DNA from 2 places in the Claveliimonas bilis genome. Region 2 is predicted to be linked to the other one. Evidence: riboswitches for the same ligand, from Rfam matches in the RefSeq annotation. Region 2 holds a riboswitch; the other holds the start of a gene.
The links. A riboswitch is a leader RNA that binds a small molecule or an ion and turns the genes downstream of it on or off. The one in region 2 is predicted to bind thiamine pyrophosphate.
Positions count from the first base shown of each region.

Region 1: another riboswitch for thiamine pyrophosphate. It lies ahead of thiS (sulfur carrier protein ThiS); the one in region 2 lies ahead of thiW (energy coupling factor transporter S component ThiW).

Region 1 is NZ_AP027742.1:925,046-932,990, reverse strand. It holds gene R2J37_RS04510 (thiamine phosphate synthase) at 1-247, opposite strand, end outside; gene thiH (2-iminoacetate synthase ThiH) at 258-1,466, opposite strand; gene R2J37_RS04500 (thiazole synthase) at 1,479-2,255, opposite strand; gene thiF (sulfur carrier protein ThiS adenylyltransferase ThiF) at 2,344-2,970, opposite strand; gene thiS (sulfur carrier protein ThiS) at 2,996-3,193, opposite strand; TPP riboswitch at 3,472-3,577, opposite strand; gene R2J37_RS04485 (sensor histidine kinase) at 3,636-4,553, opposite strand; gene R2J37_RS04480 (ABC transporter permease) at 4,604-5,470, opposite strand; gene R2J37_RS04475 (ABC transporter ATP-binding protein) at 5,463-6,380, opposite strand; gene R2J37_RS04470 (response regulator transcription factor) at 6,476-7,156, opposite strand; partial or broken gene R2J37_RS04465 (magnesium transporter) at 7,609-7,945, shown strand, end outside.
Region 2 is NZ_AP027742.1:2,644,506-2,652,450, reverse strand. It holds gene R2J37_RS12850 (sulfate/molybdate ABC transporter ATP-binding protein) at 1-193, shown strand, start outside; gene R2J37_RS12845 (winged helix-turn-helix domain-containing protein) at 207-572, shown strand; gene R2J37_RS12840 (helix-turn-helix domain-containing protein) at 772-1,581, opposite strand; gene R2J37_RS12835 (class II aldolase/adducin family protein) at 1,588-2,163, shown strand; TPP riboswitch at 2,317-2,422, shown strand; gene thiW (energy coupling factor transporter S component ThiW) at 2,675-3,184, shown strand; gene thiC (phosphomethylpyrimidine synthase ThiC) at 3,266-4,576, shown strand; gene R2J37_RS12820 (polysaccharide deacetylase family protein) at 4,656-5,486, opposite strand; gene R2J37_RS12815 (iron-containing alcohol dehydrogenase) at 5,660-6,832, shown strand; gene R2J37_RS12810 (flavodoxin) at 6,829-7,299, shown strand; gene R2J37_RS12805 (TetR/AcrR family transcriptional regulator) at 7,319-7,945, shown strand, end outside.

The DNA.
Region 1 (7,945 bases), 1.4 Mb from region 2:
CTTCCCTGGCTGCCTGTACAAACGTATGGTAAATGCAGGGGACCTCATACCTTTTGCATATAGCATAAACTTCTGACGCCAGCCGTCCGTATTCCTCCTCGCTTAGATCTTTTTCCCGGACGAGCACTGCTTCCGGTCTTTTCAGACAGATTCTTTCTATCTGCTCCATGTAGGGGCGCGCGGTCAGTTTCCGGTTTGTCACTGCGATCACATGTTCCCAGTTTTCCCTCTCTGTCTTTCTGCACATGGGCTGCCTCCTACACATAAATGGCGTCCGCCATAACGGGCTGCAGGTGATGTTCCCGCAAAGCTCCATAGATTTCCTCCACAGACCGGTCGTCGGAAATCTCGAACTGCTCATCCCCTTTATCCTGGACTTCCTCCCCGTGTTCTCCGATTCCGGTACTCACCCCGGCAGAAATTTTAGTGGCTGCGATCTGCATCAGATTATCCCTCACTCTCGCGCACTCCCGGCTGGACACGGTAATCCCTGCAAAAGGCATAAACAGCCTGTAGGCGCAGATCACCTGAAGGAGCTGTCTTTCGTGAACATCCATAGGATTGATCCTGTCATTGTTGATGATCGGGCGAAGTCTCGGACATGAGAACGCAATCTCTGCATGGGGATATTTTTTCTGTAAAAGATAAGCGTGCATTCCCGTGGCAAAAGCGTCCTTCCTGAAGTCGTCCAACCCCAGCAGCGCTGAGAGTCCCACTCCTCGCATTCCTCCCATCAGCGCTCTTTCCTGAGCATAAAACCGATATGGGAAAATTCGCTTATGTCCGGCCAGATGAAGCGTTTCATATTTATCCGGATTGTAAGTCTCCTGAAAAACTGTCACATAGTCCGCTCCGCACTTGTGCAGATAAGCGTATTCGTCCGTATTCACAGGATAGATTTCCAGCCCGATGACTTTAAAATATTCTCTTGCCATTTCCACTGCTTTTCCAATGTATTCTACTGTGGATTTTTTCCGGCTCTCCCCGGTAAGGATCAGGATCTCCTGAAGTCCGGTCTTTGCAATGGCCGCAAATTCCCGGCGGATCTCTTCTTCATTCAGCTGTGCCCTGCGAATATGATTATGGCAGTTAAAGCCGCAGTAAATACAGTAATTTTCACAGTAGTTTGCTATATAGACCGGAGTAAACATACTGACAGAATTTCCGAAATATTTCTGTGTCTCTGCCTGGGCCTTCCTTGCCATCTCCTCCAGAAGGGGAAGGGCCGCCGGAGAAAGAAGCGCCTGAAAATCCTTAAGCGTCCTTCTTTCCTTTGCGAGGGCGTTTCTGACGTCACTTTCTGTAAAAGAATCATAGTCATAGGCTTTCGTTTCCGCCAGCACCTGCTCCAGCATATCCGACGGAATCTGTTCCATATCCGGCAGATAAGTCATATGATCGATCCGATGTTCTTTTTGGTGCTCTTTGATCTCGTCACTTAAAATACTTTCGTTGATCTTTTCCATCTCTTTCCCCTCCTAGTCTCTCAAATATCCTGTCAGCGGGGAAGAAGCGCTTCCGCCCCTTGCCATGGTCTGTCCCATTCCCGCAAGATAAGCGGCCCGTCCTGCCTGCACGGCAAGCCCCATAGCTCCCGCCATTGCCTTTACATCGCCGGAAGATGCGATGGCCGTATTTGCCATGACAGCCGCTGCTCCCATCTCCATGGCCTCACATGCCTGGGACGGCCTTCCGATCCCTGCGTCTACGATAACAGGCAGGTCGATCTCATCAATAAGAATCTGGATAAATTCCTTTGTGCAAAGCCCTTTATTGGAGCCGATAGGCGCTCCCAGAGGCATAATGCAGGCTGCTCCCGCATCCGCCATATCTCTGGCCGCATTGAGATCCGGATACATATAAGGCATCACCACAAATCCTTCTTTTGCCAGAATTTCCGTTGCCCGGACTGTCTCGTAATTATCCGGCAGCAGATATTTGCTGTCGCGCATGATCTCAATCTTCACAAATTCACTGCCGCAGACTTCCCGGGCCAGCCTGGCGATCCTCACTGCCTCCTCGGCGTTCCTTGCCCCCGAAGTATTTGGCAGTATAGTTATTCCTTCCGGTATATAATCTAAAATATTGGCAAGTCCGCCCTCATTTGCTCTCCGAAGAGCCATGGTCACGATCTGCGCTCCGGCGTTTTCCACAGCCGCCTGTATCAGATCCAGAGAATACTTTCCGGATCCTAAAATAAATCTGGATGTAAATTCGTGATCCCCCAACTTCCATGTATCTTTTTCTGTATTCATCTTTCTTTCCTCCCTGCTGTTATTCTTATTTTTTCTATTTCCTTTCGTTAGCGTCGGTGTACAAGAACATATACGGTATACTTTTCCCTTATGATTTTTCCAGGATCAGCCTCACGATCATATTTGCCTGATGAGCCGCACACAGCGCCACCCGGGGCGCCATCAGTCCCGGCACCTCCTCTGCCGTGGATGTCTCGTCGCCGCACAGATAAAAATGGTCCGTAATTCTTCTGGTGCGTATTTTATTGCTGTCCCCAAATCCTGCCATGCCGCTTGCCGCCACCAGATATTTCCCCGGAAAATATTCCAGCGCAGAATTGACAAGCATCGCTTTATATTCCGGCACATCAAAAGCCTCACAGATATAATCATCCTCCTGAAACAATTCCCGGACATTTTCCTCCTGTATTTTGATACATTCTGTACGGATATCAAGATATGGATTGATCCTCTGCAGATTTTCTCTTATGGCGTCCGTTTTGTACATTCCGATCTGGCTGATAAAATACTGCTGCCGATTTAAGTTGGTAATGTCCACACGGTCAAAATCGATCAGGTGCAGATGTCCTACACCGATCCGGGCAAGACTGACTGCAATATTAGAGCCAAGCCCTCCAAGCCCTGCGACCGCCACCCTGGCTTTTCTCAAACTCTCCTGGATTCCGGAGCTGTGCCTTTCCTCCAGGGCCTTTTCTATTTCTTGCTTTGTTATCATCCTGCGGATTTCCTTTCCTGTAAATTTAGCCCCCTCCTACAAAACTTACGACTTCCAGCACATCTCCATCCTGTAGGATAATGTCCTGATAGGAAGTCTTGGGGATGATCTCTCCGTTTCGTTCTACTGCAATGCGCTCCATGCGGTATCCTTTCTCTTCCAGATATTCCTTGAGCGTCTTTCCTTCCAAATGCAGCTCTTCTTGGCCATTTATCCGAATCATTCTCCTTCTCCTTTCCTGCCTCGATATAGAGGAGAAACTGTTCCTATACAAGGAACAAATTTCCACTTCGCGCGAGTGCGCATCCCGCGGAGCGTTTATTTAATGGGGAACGAAGTTCCCTGCTAAATAAAAAAAGGTTCACGAAAGAATACACCCGCGGTGGTGCACCCCTTCATGAACCTTTGGCTCACTCTATGTCTGGCAATATTATTTTGTGACAGGAATCAAAGTTTCCTAGTTGAATAAAAAAACGGGAAATGGATCTTTGCCCTTTCCCGCACTGAAACAATGTATTTCCCTACGTTGGCATTATCCAAATCAGGTTTCGGGTCGAAGCTTCTCCGCTTCCTCTCAGCCTGTATACAAGCTCCCCGTTTTCACATGTTTTATATTAAAACTTTCCTTCTCCAATGTCAATACCCAGCCTGGCAAATGTGCGAAGTCAGAAGCTCCTGCTCTCCTGGATCGGAAAACGGATTTCTACAATAAACCATCCATCCTGGATTCCTGCCTCTATGGTTCCTCCCATTCGTTCTGTCAGTTCCTTTGCAATGGAAAGACCGAGCCCGGTAGAGCTGCGGCTCCTTGCCTCATCTGCTTTATAAAAGCGGTCAAAAACATGTTCAACCTCTATTTTTTCCGCTCCATCCACCATATTTTCAAAAGAAAGGACCGCACTTTCCTGACGGCGTTCCAGGCGGATACGGATTTTATTACGCCCATGATCCAGACCGTTTTTTATCAGATTCTGGATCACCCGTTTCAGCGCCGGAACATTTCCTTCCATTTCCAGCTCTTCTTCCGTGATGTAGATCTCCGGCTGTATACCCAATGCCATCCACTCTTCATAATAGGAAAAAATCGTTTCTTTTAATATGCGGCCCAGGCGGCACCGCTCCAGCTCCATCTGGTATCCTCCGCTTTGCAGCTTCGTATAAGTAAAAAGCTCTTCCAGCATATCTTTCAGGCTCCTGATCCTCTCCTGTATGACCTGAAGATATCTCTGCTTCTCTTCCTCGTCTTTACTCTCCTCCAAAAGCTGGAAATAACCGTCCAGTGAAGTCAGCGGAGTACGGATATCATGGGACAGACTGGTATATACTTCAGCAATCTCTTCCTCCTTTTTATCCGATTCCTTCTTCCTCTCCCGCCTTTCCAGGAGCAGCTCATTCAGCTTTTCCGCCAGCTCCTCTATCCCGCCGAAACGGATCTGCGTCGTTACCATCATGTTGCTGTCATGTTCTCTCAAAAACGCGATCTGGCGGCAGATGTCTTTCATCTGCCGCTGATATTTCCAGAGCATACCTGCCAGGATCATGATAAGTATAATAAGCAGGACAATAACGATTATAACGATCATCTTTTTCTCCTTCCGCCTGACGGGATGCTCTTAAAAAACCCTTCAAGCTCCTAAACGTCTCTTTTCTGAAATACTGTGCCTGCAAGAGCAAGGGCGCACACTGTGAAGGCCGCTGCTATGATAAGTGCCGAACGTACATCCGCGCCGCTCATTTCCATAGGGATCATACTGATCTTCCCGGTTACCGTGTGAGCCATAAAGTCAAAACTTTCAAATCCCAGCTTTTGGATCAGAAGGTTCACCATTCCGTAAAGCATCATGGTAAGATTCATGCACAGACATACACCCAGCAGCATACTGAGCACATTGCTTCTTAAGATCACGCTGACTGCTGTCAGAACGATCATAAATGCACAGTGGAGAACTGCCTGAATGCCAAAGTAAGAAAGGAACTCTCCCACATTTCCCCATTCCAGATATCCGAAAAGCACTCTTGCACTTATCACTTCCAGTATTGTAAAAATAACCAGAGTCAGTATGGTATAGAGGACGACTGCCACTGTCTTGGCCGCCACAAGCCCGAACCGGTTCCTTACCTGACCGGCTGTATTCTTTACAAATCCGCTGTTTAAGTCTGCATTGGAAAAAATAACAGTAAAGATCGCAATAAAAAGCGCAATAAATTTCCCCTGCACGTTAGCAAAAAACAGATCATATACTGTTACCCTTTCTCCAGGCGTTGTGGGAAGAGTCACCGTCAGCCCAAGATTCGGCGTCTCGTTCTCCCCTCCTTGGGAATCTGTGTAGCTGACCTCTGCATTTACCGGCGCTGTCTTCATGGCCTCTGTCTCTGCATTGTATTCATCAAAACTCATATAATTGGTAAACAGCACACAAAACACCATCACAAGCATGATGATATAAGCGCTCTTTGTGTGAAACATCCGGTATACTTCCATTTTTATCATATTAAGCATGTGCATTCCCTCCTGTCAGATTGAGAAAATAGGTTTCCAGCTCTTCATTTGTCACAGCAAGTCCTTTCACGGGAATGCCTGCTTTTGCAAATTCCATGTTAAGCCGGGCGCTCTCATCCAGCCGCTCAAACACGTATATATGCTCTTTGTCCATCACCTGGTACCGGCGTATCCCCAGCCGGTCCAGTACCGGAATGGCAAGTTCCGGTGACGAGAGAGTAATCTCCAGCCGCTCGCTGCATCTTTCCCGCAGCTCCTCATCTGTGATCTCCTGCAGAAGGGTTCCCTGATGAATGATCCCGTAATCCGTGGCGATCTTGGACAATTCCTCCAAAATATGACTGGATATGAGGATCGTCATATTTCTCTCTTTGTTCAGCCGCAGGATAGTTTCTCTTACCTCCGCAATCCCCTGGGGATCCAGACCGTTGATGGGCTCATCCAGCACCAGAAGATCCGGCTCGCCGATGAGAGCCATAGCAATCCCAAGCCTCTGCTTCATACCAAGCGAATACCTCTTCACATGTTTTTTCCCTACATCCTTCAGTCCCACAACCTCAAGAAGCTCTTCAATATATCCCTTCTTCTGTACTCCCAGGAGAAGGCATTTCATTTTCATATTATCCCGGGCTGTCATATTTCCATAAAGTCCCGGACCCTCGATCAGACATCCCACTCTGGAACGGATCTGTTTCAGCTCCCTTCCTCTGCAGCCGAACATCTCGATCTCTCCTGCCGTCGGTGAAGCAAGTCCGCCGATCATTCTAAGAGTCGTTGTCTTTCCGGCTCCGTTCCTTCCGATAAATCCGTAAATAGCTCCTCGCTTTATATGCATGCTCACCTGATCGACCGCCTTATGCCTTCCGAACTGCTTTGTCAGGGCGCTGGTGCTAAGTAACAATTCACTCACCGTCTCTTTCACTCCTTTTCTTTTTTATTTACAGGCTACAGTCTAAACTTCTTCCTTTAATCCTTCGCAAATAAATACTAAAGAAAAGGTAAAGATTACTGGCAAATGCGGTATCCGATCCCCCAGATCGTCTCAATGTACTCTGTATCAGACACGCCTTTCAGTTTTTTGCGTATATTGCTGATATGGACATCCAATGTCTTTGTCTCACCCACATAGGGCTCCTGCCATGCATATTCAAAAATTTCCTCCTTACTGTACACCTTCTTCGGATGAGAAAGAAGCAGCTCTAAAATAGCAAACTCCTGTCTGGTAAGGCGGGGAAGCTCACATCCTCCCGCTGTCACCGTAAAGGTATCCTTGTCAAGGGTCATGTCTTTATAGACGATCTTCCGTTCCTCCGCCCCTTCCTTTGGTCCTTTTCTCCGAAGCTGCACTTCTATGCGGGCCAGAACTTCACGGATTTCAAAAGGCTTTGTAATGTAATCATCCGCCCCGCTTTTAAGCAGATCGATCTTATCATCCAGCATATCCCTTGCGGTGAGAACAATCACGGGAGTGTCTCCCTTCCCCCTGATCTCTTCAAGCACCTTCTCCCCCGGAATACCGGGCAGCATCAGATCCAGTAGCACCAGATCATAGTCTTCCATTTTCATAAGAAGACGGGCCTCTGTTCCGGAAAATGCCTGGCTGCACTCATACCCTGCCTTTTCCAGTGCTTCTTTCAGAAGATTGTTAATATTTGTATCGTCATCTATGATAAGAATACGCTCCATTTCCGCGACTTCTCCTTTCATGTCCACTCCTCAAAATCCTCTGCTTTTGAGGTCTTCTCTCCGAGTTAATATTACGATAGCAATTGTGCCACTTCCCACCAGGAAAGTCAACCGGCGCATTGACTGGCCATATATGGATAGGCCGAAGATGCGTTATAAAAACTTTACATTAAGGCTTTTAAATGCTATAATAAACAAACTTTTACGGTAAAGGAGGCAAAATATATGGACAGTTGTGATAATCAAGGTCAACGTGCATACAGCGATGGGAACGACTTGAATTATATTTCAAGTGTCTGTATTTATGCCCTTTTGTAATATATTTAAGCCTTTTCCATCGTCAGAGAATCTCACAACCATATGTGTTTGTGCAGCATTTAGCTGTGATGGATTTTTTATGCCCTTTTTTGGGAGATAGGAGGCTTAATTTGAAAAGAAAAAATATCTTAACGGACATTCGCTCAATCAATTCTTACAACATCGAAGAAATCGGCAGCCTGATTACAACAAATTATATTAAAATATCCCGGGAATTGTCTGTCCGCCAGGCAATGCGGGAACTGATCAAAGAGGCAGGGAAGCATGATAATATTTCAACCATCTATGTAGTCGATCAAAACGACCGATTTTATGGTGCGATTGATCTGAAAGATCTGATTGCTGCCAGAAAATACGATTCTCTGGACAACATTATCACCCGATCCTACCCTTATCTTCTCGATCATGAAAATATATCGGAGAATATAGAAAAGATCAAAGATTATGGACAAGATTCTCTTCCCGTATTAA
Region 2 (7,945 bases):
GGAAAACCAAGTCAACCGTTTTCCTGTACTGCCGGTGGAGCAGTCCGAGACGCCCTTTGAACAGACGATTATTTTTAAGGCGGATCAACAGGCGGAGAAAGGCTTGTGGATGAAAAGTGAGCGGGGCGGCTGCCGGATTCCGGAGGCTGTGACAATTGCTCCGGAGAGACTTCTTCTCCTGGAAGAAAATTAAAAAGGTGAAAAGAATGGATAAAAAAGAAGAAAGCCGGAAATTCAGGCCTGTGGTTAAATTGCAGGTCTGCACAGATGAACCTGTGTTTGGACCGGGACTGATAAAACTTTTAGAACACCTGGAAGAAAGCGGTTCTATGAAAGAAGCCTGTCAGAAAATGGAAATGTCTTACAGCAAAGGATGGAAAATCATAAACCGAGCAGAAAGAGAGCTTGGGACCCCGCTGCTGATCCGGCATCAGGGAGGCAGAAGCGGAGGAAAATGTGAGATAACCGCAGAAGGAAAAACGCTGATGGAGAAGTATCGTGCTATGGAAGCGGAAGTGAAAATGTGTGCCCGTGCTTCGTTTGAACGGTGGTTTGGTGAATTGGTGACGTAACACTTTTCATATAAACTACGTGTCAGCTTATGTATAACCCTGTGTAAAACTGCAAACTACGGTGTGCAAAATTGAAATCCCACATAAAACAACTGCGAGAAGCCCCGTCCTTTTTTGGTTATTTTCAAAAAAGGACGGGGCTTCTCGCAGTTTTACACACCGTTTACCGCAAGTTGGCACGTAGTAAAGTTTAAAAGTGTTACGTCTCCATTTTCAACTTCTTCCACAGTGTACTGCGGCTGATTCCCAGCCGTTTGGCGGCTTTTGTCTGATTCATGCTTTCTTCTTTCAATACGAGATCGATCACATCTTTTGTGATGTCATCCAATGTCTGGTTCAGATTCAGGCGGGTATCCCTCGAAGCATTGCTTTTTGAAGGTCCCAGATGAGAGAGGATGGTCTGTACATTTTCGGCGGTAATAAACTGGCTGTTGGACTGGATAACAAGTTGTTTCAGTACAGTTTGAAATTGTGAGATCCCGTACTGCCAGTGATGTTCTTCCAGAAGTTTCAGGGCTTCAGGCTCAAATCCGGCAATTTGGATGGGAAGTTCCTGGTTCAGGCTGTTCAAGTAAGAGCGGGCGATAGATACGATCAGTTCCGGCTTGTGATTAATAGAAGGAAGCTGGATCGTAAAGCCGGAGATCAGATAGCTTAAATTTTGTGAAAACTGGTTGGCGGCAATAAGGTCCCCCATGTCTCCTGTAAAAGTACAGATGACTTTGTGGCGTGATGTCAGTTCCAGATTTTCCAGATAGTAGGTGAAGAGGTTCTGCAGTGTGGGGGACAGCGCGTTCAGGTTTTTAAATAGTATGATATAGTTATTTTCAAAGAGAGGAGAACGCTCATCTTTGAATAATTTATCACATTGTTTGGCGTTTAAATGGTAGCAGTCCACTTCAATAAGCGGATTTGAGGTGTAGGGGCTGGCGGCGTAAAGTCCGTAGGAGAAAATAGTCCTTCCGCTGCCCGGGCTTCCGCAGACAACAACAGGAGTTTTGCCGGACATGACACTTTGGTTTTTCTCCCAGTAATCCCGATGGATCGGATTGCCCTTAATGAGCGGAAAGCAACCGGTTCCACTGCCAATATCAGCTTTCGTCATGAAGACAAAATTTACATCAGCGCCAGCGGAACCTGCTTTGGGACATTGAAGGAAGAAGAATTTGCGGTTCTTGATTTAAAAGGAGAGTATATAGCGGGGCCAAAGCCCAGCAAAGAAGCGCCCCTTCATCTGCTTATGTATCAGAAAAAAGGGAGCGGGGCTGTGATACACACACATAGTTTTTACTCTACACTGTGGTCCTGCCTTCCCCATGAATCCATGATAGATATCATGCCAGAGCACACGCCTTATCTGAAAATGAAACTGGGCAAAGTGGGGCTGATTCCCTATGCGCCTCCGGGAAGCCGGGAATTATTCGGGCTCTTTGAAGAACACATGGAAGGCAGCGACGGCTACCTGTTGCAAAATCACGGCCCGGTTGTAGGAGCTGCAAGTATGATGGATGCGTTTTATGCGATAGAAGAGCTGGAAGAGAGCGCAAGGATTGCCTGGAGTCTGCGGCAGGTTGATGCGTTAATTTGCTAATTCCACACGTAACACTTTTAAACTTTACTACGTGTCAAGTTGCAGTAAGCGGTGGGCAAAACTGCGAAACATGGTGTGTAATTTTGAAAATATTCCTTCGCAGCAGTTGCAAAATCCAGATGTCAGGGATATAATAAACCCAGTACAAAATTATAGTGATACGGGGAGCTGGCTGAAGCCGGCTGAGAGGAGACTGGTTTGTTTCGACCCATAACCTGATTTGGATAATGCCAACGTAGGGATGAATATTGAGTAATTGATAGAGTTCCGTCGGTGGAACTCTATTTTTTTTCGTGAAACATTCTGGAAAAATTCTTTTATTTTCTCGTCTTCCCGTAGCGTCGGTGTACAAGGGGCAACATGGTCGGTGAAGGGGAGATTTTAGCCCCTTGTACACCGACGCTAAAGAAGAACTATAAATACAGTACTTGACAGCGTTTTTGCGTGTAAGCGGACAAAAATGAAGCAGAAACGTAAAAAGGAGTAGCGGAACAGGAAGGAGACGTTTTTTGTGGAGCAGAAGAATGCGACGAGAAAGCTGGTGCTGGCTGGTGTGCTGACAGCATTGGCTGTAGTTGGGAGTATGATCAGTTTCCCGGTGGCGGGAAGCAAATGTGCGCCGGTACAGCACATGGTAAATATCCTGGCAGCGGTAACCCTTGGACCGGGCTGGGGAGTGGGAATTGCATTTTGTGCAAGTCTGCTCAGAAATGTGATGGGAATCGGGAGTATTCTGGCGTTCCCGGGCAGTATGGCAGGTGCCCTGTGCTGTGGAATCGTGTATATGGTGTGCCGAAGACTTGGCGTAACCTGCTTTGCCGAAGTGTTTGGGACAGGCATCCTGGGGGCTTTGGCAGCGTACCCGGCAGCAAAATTCTTGATGGGGATGGAACCGGCCGGATTGTTTGTCTATATCGTGCCGTTTTTGATTTCTACGGTAGTAGGCAGTATTCTTGCCTTTTTGCTGATTACGATTCTGGAAAAAGGCGGCGCAATGAAACTGCTGAAGGTGGCAGGATAGAACTGCTGAAATGAAAAAAGCCGGAACAATCTGGAGGACCGGCAGATCAGAGCACACAGAAAGATAAGGAGGAAACTACGGATGGAAAATTACACAACACAAATGGATGCAGCCCGGAAAGGGATTGTAACACCGCAGATGGAAATCGTGGCAAAAAAGGAAAATATGCCGGTAGAAAAATTAATGCAGCTTGTAGCAGAAGGAAAGGTGGCAATCTGTGCAAATAAAAAGCACACATGCCTTAACCCGGAAGGAATCGGAAGCATGCTGCGCACGAAGATCAATGTCAATCTGGGAGTATCCAGAGACTGCAAAGACTATGATATTGAGATGGAAAAGGTGATGAGCGCTGTAAACCTTGGCGCAGAGGCGATCATGGATCTGTCCAGCCATGGAAATACTCAGCCCTTCCGTCAGAAACTGACAAGGGAGTGTCCGGTTATGATCGGAACGGTTCCTGTTTATGACAGTGTTATTCATTATCAGAGAGATCTGGCAACTTTGTCGGCAAAAGACTTTATTGATGTGATCAGACTCCATGCAGAGGACGGCGTGGATTTTGTTACGCTGCACTGCGGAATTACACGAAAAACAATTGAGCAGATTAAGAAACATAAAAGAAAAATGAATATTGTAAGCCGGGGAGGAAGCCTGGTCTTTGCCTGGATGAGCATGACGGGAGAAGAAAATCCGTTTTATGAATACTATGATGAAATTTTAGACATCTGTGAAAAATATGATGTGACAATTTCACTTGGGGATGCATGCCGTCCCGGATGTCTGGCGGATGCAACAGATGTGTGCCAGATTGAAGAGCTGGTGCGCCTTGGCGAGCTGACAAAAAGAGCGTGGGATCACAATGTACAGGTTATGGTAGAAGGACCGGGACATGTGCCGCTTGACCAGGTGGCTGCAAATATGGAAGTGCAGAAAAGCATCTGCATGGGCGCGCCATTTTATGTACTGGGACCTTTGGTGACAGATATTGCGCCGGGATATGACCATATCACAGCGGCTATAGGAGGAGCAGTGGCAGCCATGAGCGGCGCAGCGTTTCTGTGCTATGTAACCCCGGCAGAACACCTGGCGCTTCCTAATGTAGAAGATGTAAAGCAGGGAATCATTGCTTCTAAAATTGCAGCCCATGCCGCGGATATAGCAAAAGGCGTACCGGGAGCACGGGATATCGACGACCGTATGGCGGATGCCAGGAGAAAACTGGACTGGGATGCGCAGTTTGCGTGCGCGCTGGATCCGGAAACTGCCAAAGCGATCCGTGACAGCAGAAGTCCGGAAGACGATCACAGCGACACTTGCAGTATGTGCGGAAAATTCTGTGCAGTGCGCAGTATGAATAAAGCCCTTGCCGGGGAATATATTGACATTCTTTAATATGGATTTCATTTGGGACGGGAGTATAAAAACCCCGTCCCGATTTAAATTTATGTATTCTCTTTTTGTTTATTACTTTCTATCCTTCTTCGGCGACAAGATCATTTAAATCCCCAAATTCATACCCTATTTTCTCCCAGCGTGTTAATAATTCGTCGAGAATGCCGGCGTTTGTAGAAGAAGTGCTGTGGAGAAGAACAATAGCTCCCGGATGGATGCGGGGAAGCAGTTTGTCAAAGGCTTCCTCACGGGAAGGCTGATCCTCTTCGTACCAATCTACATAAGCCAGGCTCCAGAAAAAGGTATGATAGCCGAGTTCCTGGGCCATTTTTAAATTTTCCTGGCTGTATTTGCCCTGCGGCGGCCGGTAAAACTTTGTCATTTCTTTCCCTGTTATCTCTTGATAAAGCAGCTCCACCTTGCCAAGTTCGGTTTCAAAACTTTCCTTTGTAGAAATCTGCGACATATCGGGGTGGCTGTAGGTGTGGTTGCCGACGGTATGCCCTTCTTTTACCATCCTTTTGATAAGATCAGGATTATCTTCTATGAAATTACCGACAACGAAAAATGTGGCAGGGGCGTGATGTTTTTTCAAGGCATCCAGTAAAGCGTCGGTATTTCCATTTTCATATCCTGCATCAAAAGTAAGATAGATGATCTGTTTACCTGTATCACCTGTATAGTAGGCGTTCAGTTCTTTGAGATCTTCGGCTTTGGCGTTTCCGATCGGCGCTTCGCCTTCCTCCTGAAAACTAAGTCCCCAGTTTCCTTCCGATGATGTTTCGGCGGCAGCGGGAAAAACCTGCTCCACGATAAAGCCGGTCAGATGACCGAAAAAAAATGCGCCTGCAAATAAAAGGGGAAGAAGAATAGGGCGAAATGGACGGAAAGATTTGAAACGTGTCAGCATAAATTCCTCGTAAATGGCCTGTTTTATGTATTATATGTCAGCGGCCGGTAAACTAGACTACGGCGAATAAAAAGTTAAAAAATTTGCGAACAATATTGACACTATGTCAGAATGGAGTTATAGTATATGTACTGACATGGTGTCAGAATAAAAAATCAAAGGAGGACCTGCAAATGCTGGGAAATTTTTCGTATTGTAACCCGACAAAACTTTATTTTGGAGAGGATTCGCTGGATAATCTGAACATAGAACTGCCAAAGTATGGGAAAAATGTTATACTGATCTATGGTGGCGGGTCTATTAAGAAAAACGGGATTTATGATGAAGTTGTAGAAATTTTGAAAAAGAATGGAAAAAATGTAGCGGAAATCTCAGGTGTTATGCCCAACCCGACAGTGGATAAACTCTATGAAGGCATTGAAACTGCAAGAAACCATAATGCAGATTTTCTGCTGGCAGTTGGCGGGGGATCCGTCTGCGACTATGCGAAAGCAGTTTCTGTTTCTGTTAATTGTAAAGAAGATCCCTGGGAGAAATATTATATACGTTTTGAAGAACCGGACTGCGAGACTCTTCCGGTAGGGTGTGTGCTGACTATGGTAGGAACCGGATCGGAAATGAATGCCGGGTCTGTAATCACAAATCATAAGACAAAGCAGAAGATCGGCCATGTTTTTGCGGATGAGAACATTATGCCTAAATTTGCAGTTCTGAATCCTAAATATACACTGACCCTTCCTCATTACCAGATGGTATCCGGTATTTACGATATTTTTAATCATATCTGTGAGCAGTATTTTTCCGGAGAAGACGATAACACAAGCGATTATATCAGTGAAGGTCTGATGCGTTCTGTTATTTACTCCAGTCGGATCGCCAATAAAGACCCACAGAATTATGAAGCGCGGAGCAACATTATGTGGACGGCAACATGGGCGTTGAATACGTTGGTTTCCAGGGGGAAATCTACAGACTGGATGGTCCACATGCTCGGTCAGTCTGTAGGAGCTTACACAGATGCGACTCACGGCATGACATTGGCTGCTGTTTCGCTTCCTTATTATCGTCATATTCTGCCGTATGGGCTGCAGAAGTTCAAACGGTTTGCCGTCAATGTATGGGATGTTGATCCGTCAGGCAAGACAGATGAACAGGTGGCAGAAGAAGGTCTGCAGGCAATGGAGAACTGGATGAATGAGCTGGGACTTGTAATGAACATTTCACAGCTGGGAGCGACAGAGGACATGATAGAAGGTATCGCAGACGGCACTCTTATCATGCCGGGCGGATACAAAGTTCTGGAACATGATGAAATTGTGGAAATTTTAAAGGAGAGTTTAAGATGAGTAAAACATTAATTGCATATTTTTCAGCAAGCGGCGTAACTGCCCGCGCGGCAAAACAAATGGCAGATGTTGTCCATGCGGATTTGTATGAGATTCGCCCTGAGCAGCCTTATACGTCAGCTGATCTGGACTGGATGGATAAAAACAGCCGCAGTACGATTGAAATGAATGATCCGGCCTGTCGTCCGGCCATTGCAGAACCGGTACAGAATATGGAACAGTATGATACGGTTCTGGTGGGATTTCCTATCTGGTGGTATGTCGAGCCTCGTATTGTGGATACATTTCTGGAAAGCTATGATTTTTCCGGAAAAACAGTGATTCCTTTTGCCACTTCCGGCGGAAGCGGAATAAGAAAGGCAGAAAAAAGTTTGCGGGATCATTGCCCGTCGGCTTCCTGGGAAAAAGGAGAACTTGTGAACGGTTCTAAAGCGGCAGCCTGGGCGAAACGTGTCCTGAACAGTTAGAAAGGTAGGAATAATAGTTATGCCAAAAGGGTCGGAAGAATTGACGAATGCAAGAAAAGAAGAAATCATTAATGCCTGCGCTTCGCTTTATGAAACGATGGGCTTTAAAGATATAACAATTCGGGATATTGGAGCAAAGACTTCTTTTACCCGAACGTCTATTTACAATTATTTTCAGACGAAAGAGGAAATTTTCCTGGCTCTTTTGGGGCGGGAGCATGAAGCATGGGCGGCAGATCTAAGGGGCATTCTCGACAGGTATGGCTGCCTGTCTGCCGCAGAGTTTGCAGGTGAACTTGCTCATACGCTGGAGAGGCGGGGATGTATGCTGAAACTGATGTCTATGAATCTTTATGACATGGAAGGAAACAGCCGGATTGAGAATCTTGTAGCATTCAAAAAGATATATTCCAATGCGATGCAGACCGTGATCTGTTGCCTGGAAAAGTTTTTCCCGCGTATGACTGCTGTTGACATCCAGGAATTTCTTTATGCGTTTTTTCCGTTTATGTTCGGCGTATATCCCTATACGACAGCCACAGACAAACAGAAAAAGGCTATGGAGCTTGCCCATGTAGACTATGTGCACTATTCTATCTACGAAATTACGGAATCCTTTGTCACGAAACTTTTGCAGAATTTTCAG